Regions from separate parts of the Streptomyces sp. NPDC033177 genome, predicted to be linked through region 3. Evidence: riboswitches for the same ligand, from Rfam matches in the RefSeq annotation. Region 3 holds a riboswitch; each other region holds the start of a gene.
The links. Region 3 has a riboswitch for cyclic di-AMP ahead of ACZ5U5_RS26360 (M23 family metallopeptidase). Riboswitches for the same ligand answer to the same signal wherever they lie in the genome.

Region 1 (4,581 bases), on a different contig from region 3:
AGCCGTACGACACCGTCCTCGAAGCTGCGCTTCTGCTGGTAGCCCGCATCCGTGAACACCTTGATCATCTTGGTGTTCGCGGGCAGCACCTCGGCCACGAAGCGGCGGATGCCGCGCTCCCTGGCGACGGCGGCGATGTGTTCGAGGAGGGTGGAGGCCACTCCCCTGCCCTGGTGGGCGTCCTGCACGAGGAAGGCGACCTCGGCCTCGTCGGCGGGCGCGCTCGCGGACATGCCGCGCTCGTCGATGCGGTCGAAGCGGACGGTGGCGATGAACTCGCCGCCGACGGTGGCCGCGAGACCCACCCGGTCCACCTGGTCGTGATGGGTGAAGCGGTGCACGTCCTTGGCGGACAGGCGGGGGTAGGGCGCGAAGAAGCGGTAGTACTTCGACTCGTCCGAGACCTGTTCGTAGAAGCTGACCAGGCGGTCCGCGTCCTCGGCCGTGATCGGCCTGATCCGGGCGGTGCCTCCGTCACGCAGGACGACATCGGCTTCCCAGTGGGAGGGGTATGCGTGCCGGTCCGACGGGGTCTGCATGGGCCCAGGGTACGGGTCGCGGGGGCGCCTTGGCCGGGGCAGGCTAGGAGACGTCGAACGGCCGGCGGAGCACTCGTGACGGCATGAGACACTGGTCTAGACAAGTGTGAGACACCTGGAAGGGCAGCAACACATGGCTGAGCGCCGCGTCAACGTCGGCTGGGCCGAGGGCCTTCACGCCCGACCCGCCTCCATCTTCGTCCGCGCGGCCACCGCCGCCGGCGTCCCCGTGACGATCGCCAAGGCTGACGGCAACCCCGTGAACGCCGCCTCCATGCTCGCGGTGCTCGGTCTGGGCGCGCAGGGCGGCGAGGAGATCACCCTCGCCTCCGACGCCGAGGGTGCGGATGCCGCTCTCGACCGTCTGGCGAAGCTGGTCGCGGACGGCCTCGAGGAACTCCCCGAGACCGTCTAGTAAAGACTGGAAATCAAACACTGAAGGGCCTGCCCCCGAAATAGGGGTGGGCCCTTCGGTGTTTTCTTGCTGCTATTCGGGCAGCAAGAAATAACGCCCCGCCCAATAGCGCTTCTTTGCACTTCTTTGTATACGGCGCCTCTGTTAAAGCCGCAGACCCGCTGTGTTTACGGAATGTTGCGAACCCCTCACACCGGAGAGCCGGCGCACGAAGCGCGGCCGGTGCGCGGAGGTCGTCCGCTCCGTGTGCTGAGCGGTGAGCGCGCGGGCCCGTTCCGCGTCCCCGCGGGCGACCGCGTCGACGATCGCGGCGTGCTCGGCCCACGCCTCGGCGGGCGCGGCGGACGTCTCGACCACGTACATCCAGGCGATCTTGTGCCGGAGCTGAGTGAGCAGCGCCGTGAGACCCGGGCTGCCGGACGCCTGGGCGAGCGTCTCGTGGAACCAGCCGCCCAGGGAGCGCAGATCCTCGCTGTGGCCGCGCCTCGACCGCTCCTGGCCGAGCCTGACGAGACCGCGCAAGACCTTCAGGTGCGCCTCCGTGCGGCGCTGGGCGGCGCGGGCCGCGCCCAGCGGCTCCAGGAGCGCGCGGATCTCCAGGAGGTCGGCGGCCTCCTCCTCGGTGGGCTCCGCGACGCACGCGCCCGCGTGCCGGCGCGTGACGACGAAGCCCTCCGCCTCAAGGGTGCGCAGGGCTTCGCGCACCGGGACGCGGGAGACTCCGTAGCGGCGCGCGAGCAGTTCCTCGGTGAGGCGGCCACCCCGTTCGTAGACACCGGAGACGATGTCGTCCCGGATGGCCGTGCATACCGAGTGCGCGGGAATGCGCATGACTGACCTCCGCACTAATCCCCGCGAAACGCGGTCGATCGACGCCTGTTCCGCGACTCTATTGCAGGGCGGCCGAATTTCCGACGGCAGGCTGAAATCCAGGGATACTTTTGGCCAAAGGAGATACGGGAACGGCGAAAGCCCCGGCTCTCGACGAGCCGGGGCTTTCGGTGAATCAGTGGCGCTGCGTGCGTCCGCCGTCGACCGCTGGATCAGACCGCTGGGATCAGACGTTGACGCCGTGCGAGCGGAGGTACGAGACGGGGTCGATGTCCGTGCCGTAGTCCGCGCCGGTGCGGGCCTCGAAGTGCAGGTGCGGGCCGCTGGAGTTGCCGGTGGAGCCGGAGAGGCCTATCTGCTGGCCCGGGGTGACCGCCTGGCCGACCGTGACACCGAGGGACGACATGTGGCCGTACTGGGTGTACGTGCCGTCGTTCATCTTGATGACCACGTTGTTGCCGTAGGCACCGCCCCAGCCGGCCTCGACGACGGTGCCGGAGCCGACCGCGTGGACCGAGGTGCCGGAGGCGGCGTGGAAGTCGACGCCGGTGTGGCTGCCGGAGGACCACATGGCGCCGCCGGTCTGGTAGCCCGTGGAGACGTACGAGCCGGAGATCGGGGAGACGTAGCTGTTGAGGCGCTTGCGCTCGGCCTCGCGAGCGGCACGCTCCTTGGCCTCGCGCTCCTTCTTGGCCTTGGCCTTCGCCTCGGCCTCGGCCTTGCGCTTCGCCTCTTCGGCCTTCTTCTTGGCGGCCTCTTCGGCCTTCTTGGCGGCGGCAGCGGCGTCGGCGGCCTGCTGCTGGGCGGCGGCCTGCGCGTCGATGCTCTCGGCGAGCGAGTCGCCGACGGAGATGGCCTGGGTCAGGCCGGTGTGCTCAAGAGCCGCCGCGTCGTCGGCGGCGAGCGCCGGAGCGGCCAGGCCTCCGATGACACCGGTGGTGGTGAGGGCGGCGACGCCCGCCACGTTCGCGGTGGTACGCGTGAGGCGGCTCGGGCGACGGTGCTTCCCGGTGGCACGGGTGAACGCCATGAAGCGGCTGATCCTTTCCTTCCTTCTCGCCTACCGGGTTAGCTGACGGGTTCGGAGCAGGAAGGTCTCCTACGAGTCCCTCACCTGACGGCAAGGTTCCCGATTCACCCCAAGGGGACATGTGGGTCCCCGGCTCCCCTGGCTCGCGCCGTACGGGGACTCGGCGATGACTGTCCGGTGCCGCGGGTGCGACTACTGCATGACGAACAGCCGGGATGACGCTAAGCGGGGCGTCTTTCAAACGACAAACGGATCAGAGCTTTTGTAGCGCACGCCACAGGTCAGACACGTAACCTCCATACTAATTCGGACATATGAGAACCCCAGTGATTAATCTCAGCCACTGGGGTCCCGATATGTCCTGACTGTCACTCAGCCCGTGGCCACACTCACTTCACCGATGCCAAGGGCCCTGACGGGCTCCTCGATCTGCGAGGCGTCACCGACGAGCACCGTCACAAGGCGGTCCACCGGGAAGGCGCTCACGACGGCGGCAGTGGCCTCCACGGTGCCGGTCGCGGCCAACTGTCGGTACAGCTGGGCCTGGAAGTCGTCCGGCAGGTGCTGCTCGACCTGGTCGGCCAGGGTGGCCGCGACGGACGCCGCCATCTCGTACTTGAGCGGGGCGACGCCCACCAGGTTCTGCACGGCGACATCGCGCTCGGCGTCCGTGAGGCCGTCGGCCGCGAGGGTGCGCAGGACCTTCCACAGGTCGTCGAGCGCCGGGCCCGTGGACTCGGTGTCCACGGAGCCGCTGATGGCGAGCATCGCGGCGCCGGTGCCGTCCGGTGTGGAACGCAGGACCTGGGCGAACGACCGTACGCCGTAGGTGTATCCCTTCTCCTCGCGCAGGACGCGGTCCAGGCGCGAGGTGAGGGTGCCGCCGAGGCAGTACGTGCCGAGCACCTGCGCGGGCCAGACGCGGTCGTGGCGGTCCGGTCCCACGCGGCCGATGAGCAGCTGCGTCTGGACGGCTCCGGGGCGGTCCACGATGACGACACGCCCGGTGTCGTCCGCGGTCACCGGGGGCACCGGGCGCGGCTCGGCGGTGCCGCCCGTCCAGGCGCCGACGGTGTCGGCGAGGACGGCGTCCAGGTCGACGCCGGTCAGGTCGCCCACGACGACGGCGGTCGCCGTGGCGGGACGCACGTGCTTCTCGTAGAAGGTGCGCACGGCCGCCGAGTCGATGGCCGTGACCGTCTCCTCGGTGCCCTGACGGGGGCGCGACATGCGCGAGGTCGCCGGGAAGAGCTGCCGGGAGAGCTCCTTGGCGGCGCGGCGCCCCGGGTTGGCGGCCTCGTGCGGGATCTCGTCCAGGCGGTTGCGCACGAGGCGCTCGATCTCGCTGTCCGCGAAGGCGGGAGCGCGCAGGGCGTCGGAGAGCAGACCGAGCGCCTTCGGGAGGCGGGACACCGGGACTTCGAGCGAGACGCGTACGCCGGGGTGGTCGGCGTGCGCGTCCATGGTGGCGCCGCAGCGGTCGAGTTCGGCGGCGAAGTCCTCGGCGGAGTGCTTGTCCGTACCTTCGTTGAAGGCCCTCGCCATGATCGTGGCCACGCCGTCGAGGCCCGCGGGCTCGGCGTCGAGCGGCGCCTCCAGGTGGACCTCCACCGCGACGACCTGCTGGCCGGGGCGGTGGCAGCGCAGCACCGTGAGGCCGTTGTCCAGGGTGGCGCGCTCGGGCGCGGGGAAGGCCCACGGCCGTGCGTCGCCCGCCTGGGGCTGCGGGTGGAACTGCATCGTTGCGGCCTCGGTCACTTCGCCGC
Region 2 (4,581 bases), on a different contig from region 3:
GCGCGGGGTGGTCGGCGGGGGCGTTTCCATGCCTGTCTTTCGATCGGTTCCGTAGAAGTTCTGTGGGGCTCGGTCGTCGGAAGCCTGGTGGGGCTCAGTCGTCGTCGGCCGGGCGGTCCGCCTTGTCGACGCCGTCCCAGACGTTCGAGTACCAGGGCCTGGCGGCGGCTCCCTGGTCGGTGCGCTGCTTCTTCGCCGCCTCGGGGTCGACCACCGTGTAGCCGGTCTCGCCCGGCATCACGTAGTGCAGCCGGTCCCGGATGCGCTGCTCCGCGTACGCGTCGTCACGCCAGCGGGCCTTCTCGTCCTTCAGCCTCTCGACGTGCTCGCGGCGCTCGGCCTGCTCCTTGCGCTGGTCGGCGATCTCCGCGCGCTGGGAGACGTACTGCCTTATCGGGTAGGCGAGCGCGACGACCAGCGAGCACAGCACGAGCGCGAGGAGCGCGGCGCGTCCCGTGAGCCGGGAGCGGCGCGCCTGGCGCTTGGTCTGGGAGCGGTAGACACGCTCCGCGGTCTGCTCGCCGAGCAGCCGCAGCCTGGTCGCGGTGGAGAACCGGTCGCGGTCCTTCACGGCCATGTGTGCCGCCTCCCCGATACGTACGAACGTCCCCGCACACGGTACGGGACCGAGTACGGGGACGTACGTATCTACTCAGCGGAGCCGGAGCTCGCCGTTGTTCAGCCCTTGAAGCGCGGGAACGCCGAACGGCCCGCGTACACCGCGGCGTCGTCCAGGATCTCCTCGATGCGCAGGAGCTGGTTGTACTTGGCGACGCGCTCGGAGCGGGCCGGGGCGCCGGTCTTGATCTGGCCGCAGTTGGTGGCGACGGCGAGGTCGGCGATGGTGACGTCCTCGGTCTCGCCGGAGCGGTGCGACATCATGCACTTGAAGCCGCTGCGCTGCGCCATCTCGACGGCGTCGAGGGTCTCGGTCAGCGAGCCGATCTGGTTGACCTTCACCAGGAGGGCGTTGGCCGACTTCTCCTCGATGCCACGGGCGAGGCGCTCGGGGTTGGTGACGAACAGGTCGTCGCCGACGAGCTGGACCTTGTCGCCGAGCTTCTCGGTGATGACGTTCCAGCCGGCCCAGTCGTCCTCGAACAGCGGGTCCTCGATGGAGACGAGGGGGTACGAGGCGACGAGCTCCTCGTAGTACTCGGTCATCTCGGCGGCCGAGCGGGACTTGCCCTCGAAGTCGTACGAGCCGTCCTTGTAGAACTCGGACGCGGCGACGTCGAGCGCGAGCGCGATCTGCTCGCCGGGGACGTAACCGGCCTGCTTGATGGCCTCGAGGATGAGGTCGAGCGCGGCGCGGTTGGAGTCCAGGTTCGGGGCGAAGCCGCCCTCGTCGCCCAGGCCGGTGGAGAGGCCCTTGTCCTTCAGGACCTTCTTCAGCGTGTGGTAGACCTCGGTGCCCCAGCGCAGGGCCTCGGAGAACGACTCGGCGCCGATCGGCGCGATCATGAACTCCTGGATGTCGACGTTCGAGTCGGCGTGCGACCCGCCGTTCAGGATGTTCATCATCGGAACGGGCAGCAGGTGCGCGTTCGGGCCGCCGAGGTAGCGGAAGAGCGGGAGGTCGGAGGCCTCCGACGCGGCGTGCGCGACGGCGAGCGAGACGCCGAGGATGGCGTTGGCGCCGAGCGAGCCCTTGTTGTCGGTGGCGTCGAGGTCGAACATCGCCTGGTCGATCAGGCGCTGCTCGGTCGCGTCGTACCCGACGAGCTCCGGGCCGATCTGCTCGATGACGGCGAGGACGGCCTTCTCCACGCCCTTGCCCATGTAACGGTTGGGGTCACCGTCACGGAGTTCGATGGCCTCGAAAGCACCGGTGGACGCACCGGACGGAACGGCGGCACGACCCGTGCTGCCGTCGTCGAGGCCGACCTCGACCTCGACCGTGGGGTTGCCTCGGGAGTCCAGGATTTCCCGGGCTACGACGACGTCGATGGACGGCACGAGCATCTCCTTCTGGGATGTGACGCGGGTACGCGGGGCGTTGGCCTCGCGGACACGAGCCTAACCGGCTCCCGGACAAGAGCCAGCCGAGCGACCGTCCTGTGGACAAACCGAGAGCAAAAAGTTTCCGAACGGAACAAACATAACCCCGCCCCGGTGCGTACGGGGGATACGCGCACCGGGGCGGGGTGGACCGGAGGACGGGGGCCGCCCCTCAAGGGGCGCGGGGCTATGACATATGCGGCTCCGCCGCGTGGGCGCGACAAGCCACGACGCACCCGCAGGCAAAAGACCAGCGAGGCGCCGCCAGACCTAGCTCAGGTGGAGCTGCTGGCCCGGGAAGATCATGTCGGCGTTCTCGATGATGTCGCCGTTGAGCTTGTACACCTTGTGCCAGCCGCCCTTGACGTCCTCCGCCTTGGCGATCTTGGAGAGGGTGTCACCCTTCTTGACCTTGTACTCGCCGTCGCCCTTCTTGACCGTCTCGCCGGTCGGGGTCTCGACGGTCTTCTTGGACTCGGTCTTCGGGGCCTCGGCCTTGGGAGCGGCCTGCTGCGGCTGCTCGGTCTGCGGCGTGGGCTGGCTCTTGGGCTGCTCCTGGGTCTGCTGCGGGGCGCTCTCCTGCGCACCGCCACCCTCGTTGGAGGCGCCCGAGAGGCCGACGCCGCAGCTCGGCCAGGCACCCTTGCCCTGACCCGCGAGGACCTTCTCGCCGATCTCGATCTGCTGGGCCTTGGAGGCCTTGTCGGCGGTGGGCGCGTACTTCGTGCCGCCGTACGCGGCCCAGGTGGACGACGAGAACTGCAGGCCGCCCGTGTAGCCGTTGCCGGTGTTGATCGACCAGTTGCCGCCCGACTCGCACTGGGCGACGGCGTCCCACTCGGAGTTCGTGGCGGCGGAGGCCTGGCCGGCCGCCATCAGCGGGGCTGCGACCGCGACACCGGTGACGCCGGCGAGCGTGGCGACACGGGTGGCCTTGGACGGGCGGCGGTGCTTGCCCTTGCTGGAAAACAGCATGAGTGATCCCCTCACCGACGCCTGCGAGGTGAGCTGTCGGGTTCGGGCCGATGAAGTTGCCCGGCCGCACTTCCTGAGTGCGACTTAACCCCTAGCCGTTCCCGTCCGTCTCCCCGCCTCGCTCTCGCGAGGCCGTTCAACGGCCGGGCCCGGCGCAAACCTTGGGTCCCCCGCTCCTGCCTACGGCGCATTACGCGACGACTGTTCCCGAACGGCCGTTGGCAGGACTCGGCGTACCGACCGGCGGGGCCCGCTGTGGCGAGCGGTCACGACCGTAGTCATGCGATCGCCCGAATTTCAAAGACGATCAGGGCTTCTGAGACCCATGTCTCACTTGCGCCAATTGGGGCATCAGGCGCAAAGTGACTCGCCAACTACCCCTACTTTTCGCCCAAATCGAGGCTCTGACCGGGAAGGATGAGGTCGGGGTCGGAGCCGACCGACTTCTCGTTCTCGGCGTACAGCTCGGTCCACCCGCCCTGCAGCTCCAGGTCGTCGGCGATGACCGAGAGGCTGTCCCCGGAACGGACCGTGTACGTCCCGTCGGTGACGTCGTGCTCGCGCTCGTCGCCGCGCGAGGCGTGCCGGCCCGAACCCTCGCGGGCGGACCCTTCGGACGCCTCGTCGTCGGCACTATCGCCGCGGTGACGACCCTCGCTCTCACCGGTGGAGGGGGTGGGCGCTGGCGAAGTGGCGTCATCCTGCTCGGACTTGCCCGGCTCGCCGGACTTGGCCGAGTCGCCGGACTTGGCCGAGTCATCCGATGTGCCCGACTCGTCGTGATTCTTGTCTCGTGACGCGTCGTCGGTGTCCGGCTTCTCGGACGGCTCGGCACTGTCCGACGGGTCGGCGCTGTTCGAGGGGTCGGCCGACTCGCTCGGCGACGCGTCCGGCTCGTCCGACCCGCCCGGCTTCGACGATTCGCCGGACCCGGTCGATTCCGACGGCTCGTCAGAAGGAATGGTCGTGATCGGGGCGCCCGGGTCGACGTCGGCGGCGGCGCCGCCCTCGGTGAGGCCGGCGATCGGCGCGCAGCTCGGCCAGGCGTCGGGACCCTGGTCGTCGAGGACCTTCTCGGCCACGGAGATCTGCTGGGAACGGCTCGCCTGGTCGGCGCTCGGCGCGAAGTCGAGGCCGCCGTACTCCTCCCAGGTCTGCTGTGAGAGCTGGAGTCCGCCGTAGTAGCCGTTGCCCGCGTCCGCACTCCAGGATGCGCCGCTCTCGCACTCCGCGAGCTTGTCCCACGTGGCGGTGTCCGCCGCGCTCGCGCTGGTGGCGCCGAGCAGCGGGATGGCGATGGCCGACCCCGCCACTCCTGCCGCGACGATCAGGGCCGGGGCCTGGCGGGGGCGTCGGTGACGACCATTGCCGGAGAGCATGCGGTTGCCTTTCGCGTGACTGGAGCGACGACTGCGGCACGGGATGCCGAGTCGTCGGTGAACGTAGCGGCAGTCGAACGCTTGTCACAAGTCGATGCAGCGGAGATCACGTGAAAGTCACAGTCTTGACGACCCGTCAGCTAAACGTCGTTTCGGGGGCTTCTCATTCGCCAATTATTTGCTCTGCTGTGCGGGTGTGAACTCCACGGGAAGCGTGCGGAGTCCC
Region 3 (4,581 bases):
CGGACCTCCTGCTCCTCGCTACACCCGTGCCGACTGAGGACGAGCTCGTCCACGCCTGGCTCCTGCCCGCGGATGCCGTGGTCCACCAGGCCATCGGCATGATCAGCTACCGCCACTCCCTCACGACCGGCCAGGCCCTCGCCCTGCTGCGCGCCCATGCCCACACCCAGGCGACGCCCTTGACCGGCCTGGCCCGTGCCATCGTCGACGACCACGTCACACGTTTCGATCCACCCGGCTCCGGCACTGGAGAGAGCTGACGGGGTTGCCGGATCGCGAGAACGAACGCGCGGTCGTCGAAGAGAGCGCCTCAAGGCAGAAGGGCAACTGGTCCGTCCACCGACAGGCGTTGGGCGAGCTGCCTGAAACGGCCCCTATCGCGGCTGCCCACGGAGCTTTATCCTGATCCCGGACGCAGGAAAAATCACGTGCTGTCACCGACCACGTGATCCCATCAGGCTCCCAGCCCCCGAGCCGGAACAACACCGAGGCCCGGCTGGAGCCGCATCGCCGACAACACGGCTCCAACCTCCGCCCTCCCGGCCTGTGGGGGTGATCTCGCACCCTCAACTCCGGGGTGGGCCCGCGAGGATGCGGCGGCAGGGAGCCCCGCACATCCTCACGCTTGGGGATCGCCGTCACACACCGGCGGCGATTCCCAAGCCCGGCCTCACCGGCCGGTCTGTCTCGATTCTCCCACCGCGGGCCGCCACTGGACCGGTTCCGTGGACACCTCGTCGAATGGCAGGGCGAACCGCGGTAGGCCCACTGCCGACCTCGAGCGGCCGATCTTTCTGCCGGCCGGGTTTCCACGCCTCCGGTTTCTGTCCGTGGGGAATGCTCGGTCGGGACGGTATGGGGGGTCACGTCAGGTAGGGCACGCGGCCGCCGCCAGAAGGCCTGAGCCGGACCTGGGCCGGCAGCGCGGTCCGAGCGTGGTCGATGACGTTGCCGTTGGAGCAGTTGTCATGCCTATGGTGATGATCTTCTTCAGGAGCTGGCAAACGACGCCCGGTCCGGGTCGTCACGCTCCGCCGGGCGCCCGAGCGGACCGTCTCCCCAGCTCCCCTGCGCCCCTGCGCCCCTGCGCCCCTGTGGAAGGCTCCGTTCGCAGGCGGTTCGTAACCGGTTCGCTTTCACTCCCCCTGATGGCGTAGAGTTGCATTCAACGGCGCGGGGTGGAGCAGCTCGGTAGCTCGCTGGGCTCATAACCCAGAGGTCGCAGGTTCAAATCCTGTCCCCGCTACTAAAGACCGAAGGCCCGGATCCAGAAATGGATCCGGGCCTTCGGTGTTTCCATGACCCGGTCGGCCCACACCGGTCGCCCCCCGCCGCCCCTCCGGGAACCCTGAGTGAGTGGGGCAGCGAGGAGGAATCGGCGGGGGCGGCGGCACGCGTCCCGATGTCCGGCACGAGCGGGCACTCGTGCGGGCTCTTCCCCTGCTGCTCATCGTCCTCGGGATCGTGTACGACGTGTCGACCCCCGCCAGGTTCACCGCCGTGCCCCTGTTCACCGCGGCCCCGCTCATCGCAGCGCCCTTCTACTCGCTGCTCAGCACCGTCCTCATCGGCACCGCCTCCTGCTCCGCCGTCCTCGCCCTGCACTTCAAGTCCAGCACCACCACCGACGTGGAGGCCGTCACCGAACTGATCACGGTGGCGACCGTCGCCGTCCTCGCCGTCGTCATCAACCGCGTCGTACGTCGCAGCGACAAACAGCTCGCGTCCGCCCGCTCCATCTCCGAGGCCGCCCAGCGCGCCGTGCTGCCACAGCCGGACCCCCGCATCGGCGGCCTCGACGTCGCGGCACGGTACGAGGCCGCGGAGGCCGACGCGTTCATCGGAGGCGATCTGTACGCCGTGCAGGACACCCCGCACGGCGTCCGCGTCATCGTCGGCGACGTACGGGGCAAGGGCATGGGCGCGGTGGCGGCCGTCGCCGTGGTGATCGGGGCGTTCCGGGAGGCCGCCGAGCAGGAGTCCACGCTTGAGGCCGTGGCACAGCGCCTGGAGCGTGCCCTCGCGCGTGAGGGCACACGGCGCGACGGGCTCGACGCCTTCGAGGGGTTCACCACCGCCGTGCTCGCGGAGATCCCGCACGGCGACGGTCTGGTGCGTCTCATCAACCGCGGGCACCCGGGCCCGCTGCTCCTGCGCGGCGACGGACGGCTGTGCGTCATGTCCGCCACCGAGCCCGCACTGCCGCTCGGGATGGGTGACCTGGGCGCCTGGCCGGACCGCGCGGACGAGACGGAGTTCCCGCCGGGGGCGATGCTGCTGCTCTACACCGACGGGCTCTCCGAGGCGCGTGACGCCCGGGGCGAGTTCTACGACCCGGCGACGCGGCTCGGCGGCCGGATCTTCCCGGGGCCGGGCGGACCCGACGCACTCCTGACGACGCTCGTCGAGGAAGTGCGGCGGCACACCGGCGGCGGGGGGACCGACGACATGGCGTTGCTCGCGGTGCGGCGGCCCCTGTCACCGGCCGTGACGGAAGGACACCACTCCGCATAACAACTGACGCACTGTCAAGGAGATGTGAAGCTCCGGTGTGTGAAGAAGTGGGGTCAACTCGCCCCGTTCCGGCCCCCGGTGTCCCGATAAATGCAGGCCGTGAGCATTAACGATCAGTCGGAACAGCTTGGAATACGGGCCTGCTGTCTATTAACGTTCGATAACGCAGCGCGGTCGTCCCAGCCGTCACTCGAGTCGGCTCCGCGCGCACGCGCCTAATCCCGAAAGGGAGCCGGGGAACCACTAATTGGGGTGAATCGGGCATCTGTGCCTCCGTGCCAGATGTTCGTAGGAGACCTTCCTGCTCCGAACCCGTCAGCTAACCCGGTAGGCGAGAAGGAAGGAAAGGAGTGCGCCCCAGTGGCGTCCAACCGCCCTGCCCCCCAAGGCGTTTACGTACCGAATGACGACGATTTCGGTGGGTACGACGACAATTCCTGGGAGGAATGGAACCCCACCGAGGAGTCCATCCGTCCCGTCCGCGGCAGGCACCGCGTCCACAAGCGGGGTGGTGGCGGGCTCGCCCGCAGCTCCACGGTTCTCGGCGTAGGCGTCATCGCCGCCGTCGGCGCGGGCGGCATCGCCACCGCGCAGGACGGCAAGCCCCCGGTCTCCATCGCGATGCCGGACCTCTCGGCCGTCACGGACTCGCTGCCGGAGGCCAAGTCGCTTCCGGGCGTGGGTTCCCTGATATCCGACGGCTCGGCCGACTCGGGTTCCGCGGACAACGGCGTGACGACCGCCGCCGCACCCCTCAGCGCCGCCGGCCTCAGCACCGCCGACGCCGAGCAGGGCACCACGGACGCGGGCGAGGCACTGCGGGCCCGCATCATGGAGCAGGCGGAGAGCCAGCAGGACCAGGCGGACGACGCGGTCCAGAAGGCCGCCGAGGAAGCCGCCGTCAAGCAGGCCGCCGAACAGGCCGCCGCCAAGCAGTCCGCGGCCGAGAAGAAGATCGCCGCCGAGAAGGCCGCCGCGAAGAAGAAGGCCGAGGCCGCCGCCAAGAAGAAGGCCGAGGCGGAGCGCCTGGCCAAGCTCGCGAAGAGCTACACGCTGCCCGTCGCCTCGTACACGCTCACCGGCACCTTCGGTCAGCCCGGCTCCATGTGGTCCTCCGGCTACCACACCGGCCTGGACTTCGCGGCTCCCACGGGCACGCCCATCAAGGCCGTCCACTCCGGCACCATCAAGGAGGCCGGCTGGGCGGGGGCGTACGGCTACCGCACGGTCCTCGAACTCGACGACGGCACCGAGGTCTGGTTCTGCCACCAGTCCTCCATGAACGTCAGCGCCGGCCAGAAGGTCACCACCGGCGAGACCATCGGCCGCGTCGGTGCCACCGGCAACGTCACCGGCGCGCACCTCCACATGGAGGTTCACCCGGGCGGCGACTCCACCGGGGTCGACCCGGCGGCGTGGCTGCGCGGCAAGGGCCAGTCGATCTGAGGTAACCCCAGAACCCCGGCGGTCCTGGCGACAACCCCCCGACGTCAGGGCTGCCGGTTCGGCATGCGAGCCTTCCGTGCGCGGATGGAATCGGCGTCCCGCTGCACGGAATTCCGTGGTCCGTACAGGCGTTGATCCCCTCATGACTTCTCTCCGCAAGCTTGGCTCGTCCGACCTCGAGGTCTTCCCGCTCGCCCTGGGCGGCAACGTCTTCGGCTGGACGGCCGACGAGGCGCAGTCCTTCGACGTGCTGGACGCCTACACCGCCGCGGGCGGCAACTTCATCGACACCGCCGACGTCTACTCGGCCTGGGTGCCGGGCAACAAGGGCGGCGAGTCCGAGACCGTCATCGGCAACTGGTTCGCCGCGCGCGGCAATCGCTCCGACGTCGTGCTGGCCACCAAGGTCGGCGCCCACCCCGACTTCAAGGGCCTGTCCGCGCGCACCATCAAGGCCGGTGCCGAGGAGTCGCTGCGCCGCCTGCGCACCGATTACATCGACCTCTACTACACGCACTACGACGACCCGACCGTCCCGGTCGAGGAGGTCATCGGCGCGCTCGACGACCTGGTGACGTCCGGCAAGGTGCGCGCCATCGCCGCGTCCAACGTGACCCCCGA

Region 1: it holds a riboswitch for cyclic di-AMP, as region 3 does, so the genes downstream of both, ACZ5U5_RS29130 (M23 family metallopeptidase) here and ACZ5U5_RS26360 (M23 family metallopeptidase) in region 3, are expected to answer to the same signal.
Region 2: it holds a riboswitch for cyclic di-AMP, as region 3 does, so the genes downstream of both, ACZ5U5_RS21530 (transglycosylase family protein) here and ACZ5U5_RS26360 (M23 family metallopeptidase) in region 3, are expected to answer to the same signal.

The regions. Positions count from the first base shown of each region.
Region 1 covers NZ_JBVIPS010000009.1:117,436-122,016, reverse strand. Annotated here, with positions in the region: gene ACZ5U5_RS29145 (bifunctional acetate--CoA ligase family protein/GNAT family N-acetyltransferase) at 1-539, opposite strand, end outside; gene ACZ5U5_RS29140 (HPr family phosphocarrier protein) at 673-954, shown strand; gene ACZ5U5_RS29135 (GntR family transcriptional regulator) at 1,099-1,785, opposite strand; gene ACZ5U5_RS29130 (M23 family metallopeptidase) at 2,012-2,815, opposite strand; cyclic di-AMP (ydaO/yuaA leader) riboswitch at 2,828-2,991, opposite strand; gene ACZ5U5_RS29125 (M16 family metallopeptidase) at 3,188-4,573, opposite strand; gene ACZ5U5_RS29120 (M16 family metallopeptidase) at 4,570-4,581, opposite strand, start outside.
Region 2 covers NZ_JBVIPS010000006.1:108,027-112,607, forward strand. Annotated here, with positions in the region: gene ACZ5U5_RS21515 (DUF501 domain-containing protein) at 1-30, opposite strand, end outside; gene ACZ5U5_RS21520 (FtsB family cell division protein) at 95-577, opposite strand; gene eno (phosphopyruvate hydratase) at 679-1,959, opposite strand; gene ACZ5U5_RS21530 (transglycosylase family protein) at 2,272-2,976, opposite strand; cyclic di-AMP (ydaO/yuaA leader) riboswitch at 2,980-3,174, opposite strand; gene ACZ5U5_RS21535 (LysM peptidoglycan-binding domain-containing protein) at 3,357-4,355, opposite strand; gene ACZ5U5_RS21540 (cytochrome P450 family protein) at 4,530-4,581, opposite strand, start outside.
Region 3 covers NZ_JBVIPS010000008.1:20,957-25,537, reverse strand. Annotated here, with positions in the region: gene ACZ5U5_RS26375 (GAF and ANTAR domain-containing protein) at 1-260, shown strand, start outside; tRNA gene ACZ5U5_RS26370 (tRNA-Met) at 1,173-1,246, shown strand; gene ACZ5U5_RS26365 (PP2C family protein-serine/threonine phosphatase) at 1,357-2,514, shown strand; cyclic di-AMP (ydaO/yuaA leader) riboswitch at 2,717-2,863, shown strand; gene ACZ5U5_RS26360 (M23 family metallopeptidase) at 2,875-3,960, shown strand; gene ACZ5U5_RS26355 (aldo/keto reductase) at 4,103-4,581, shown strand, end outside.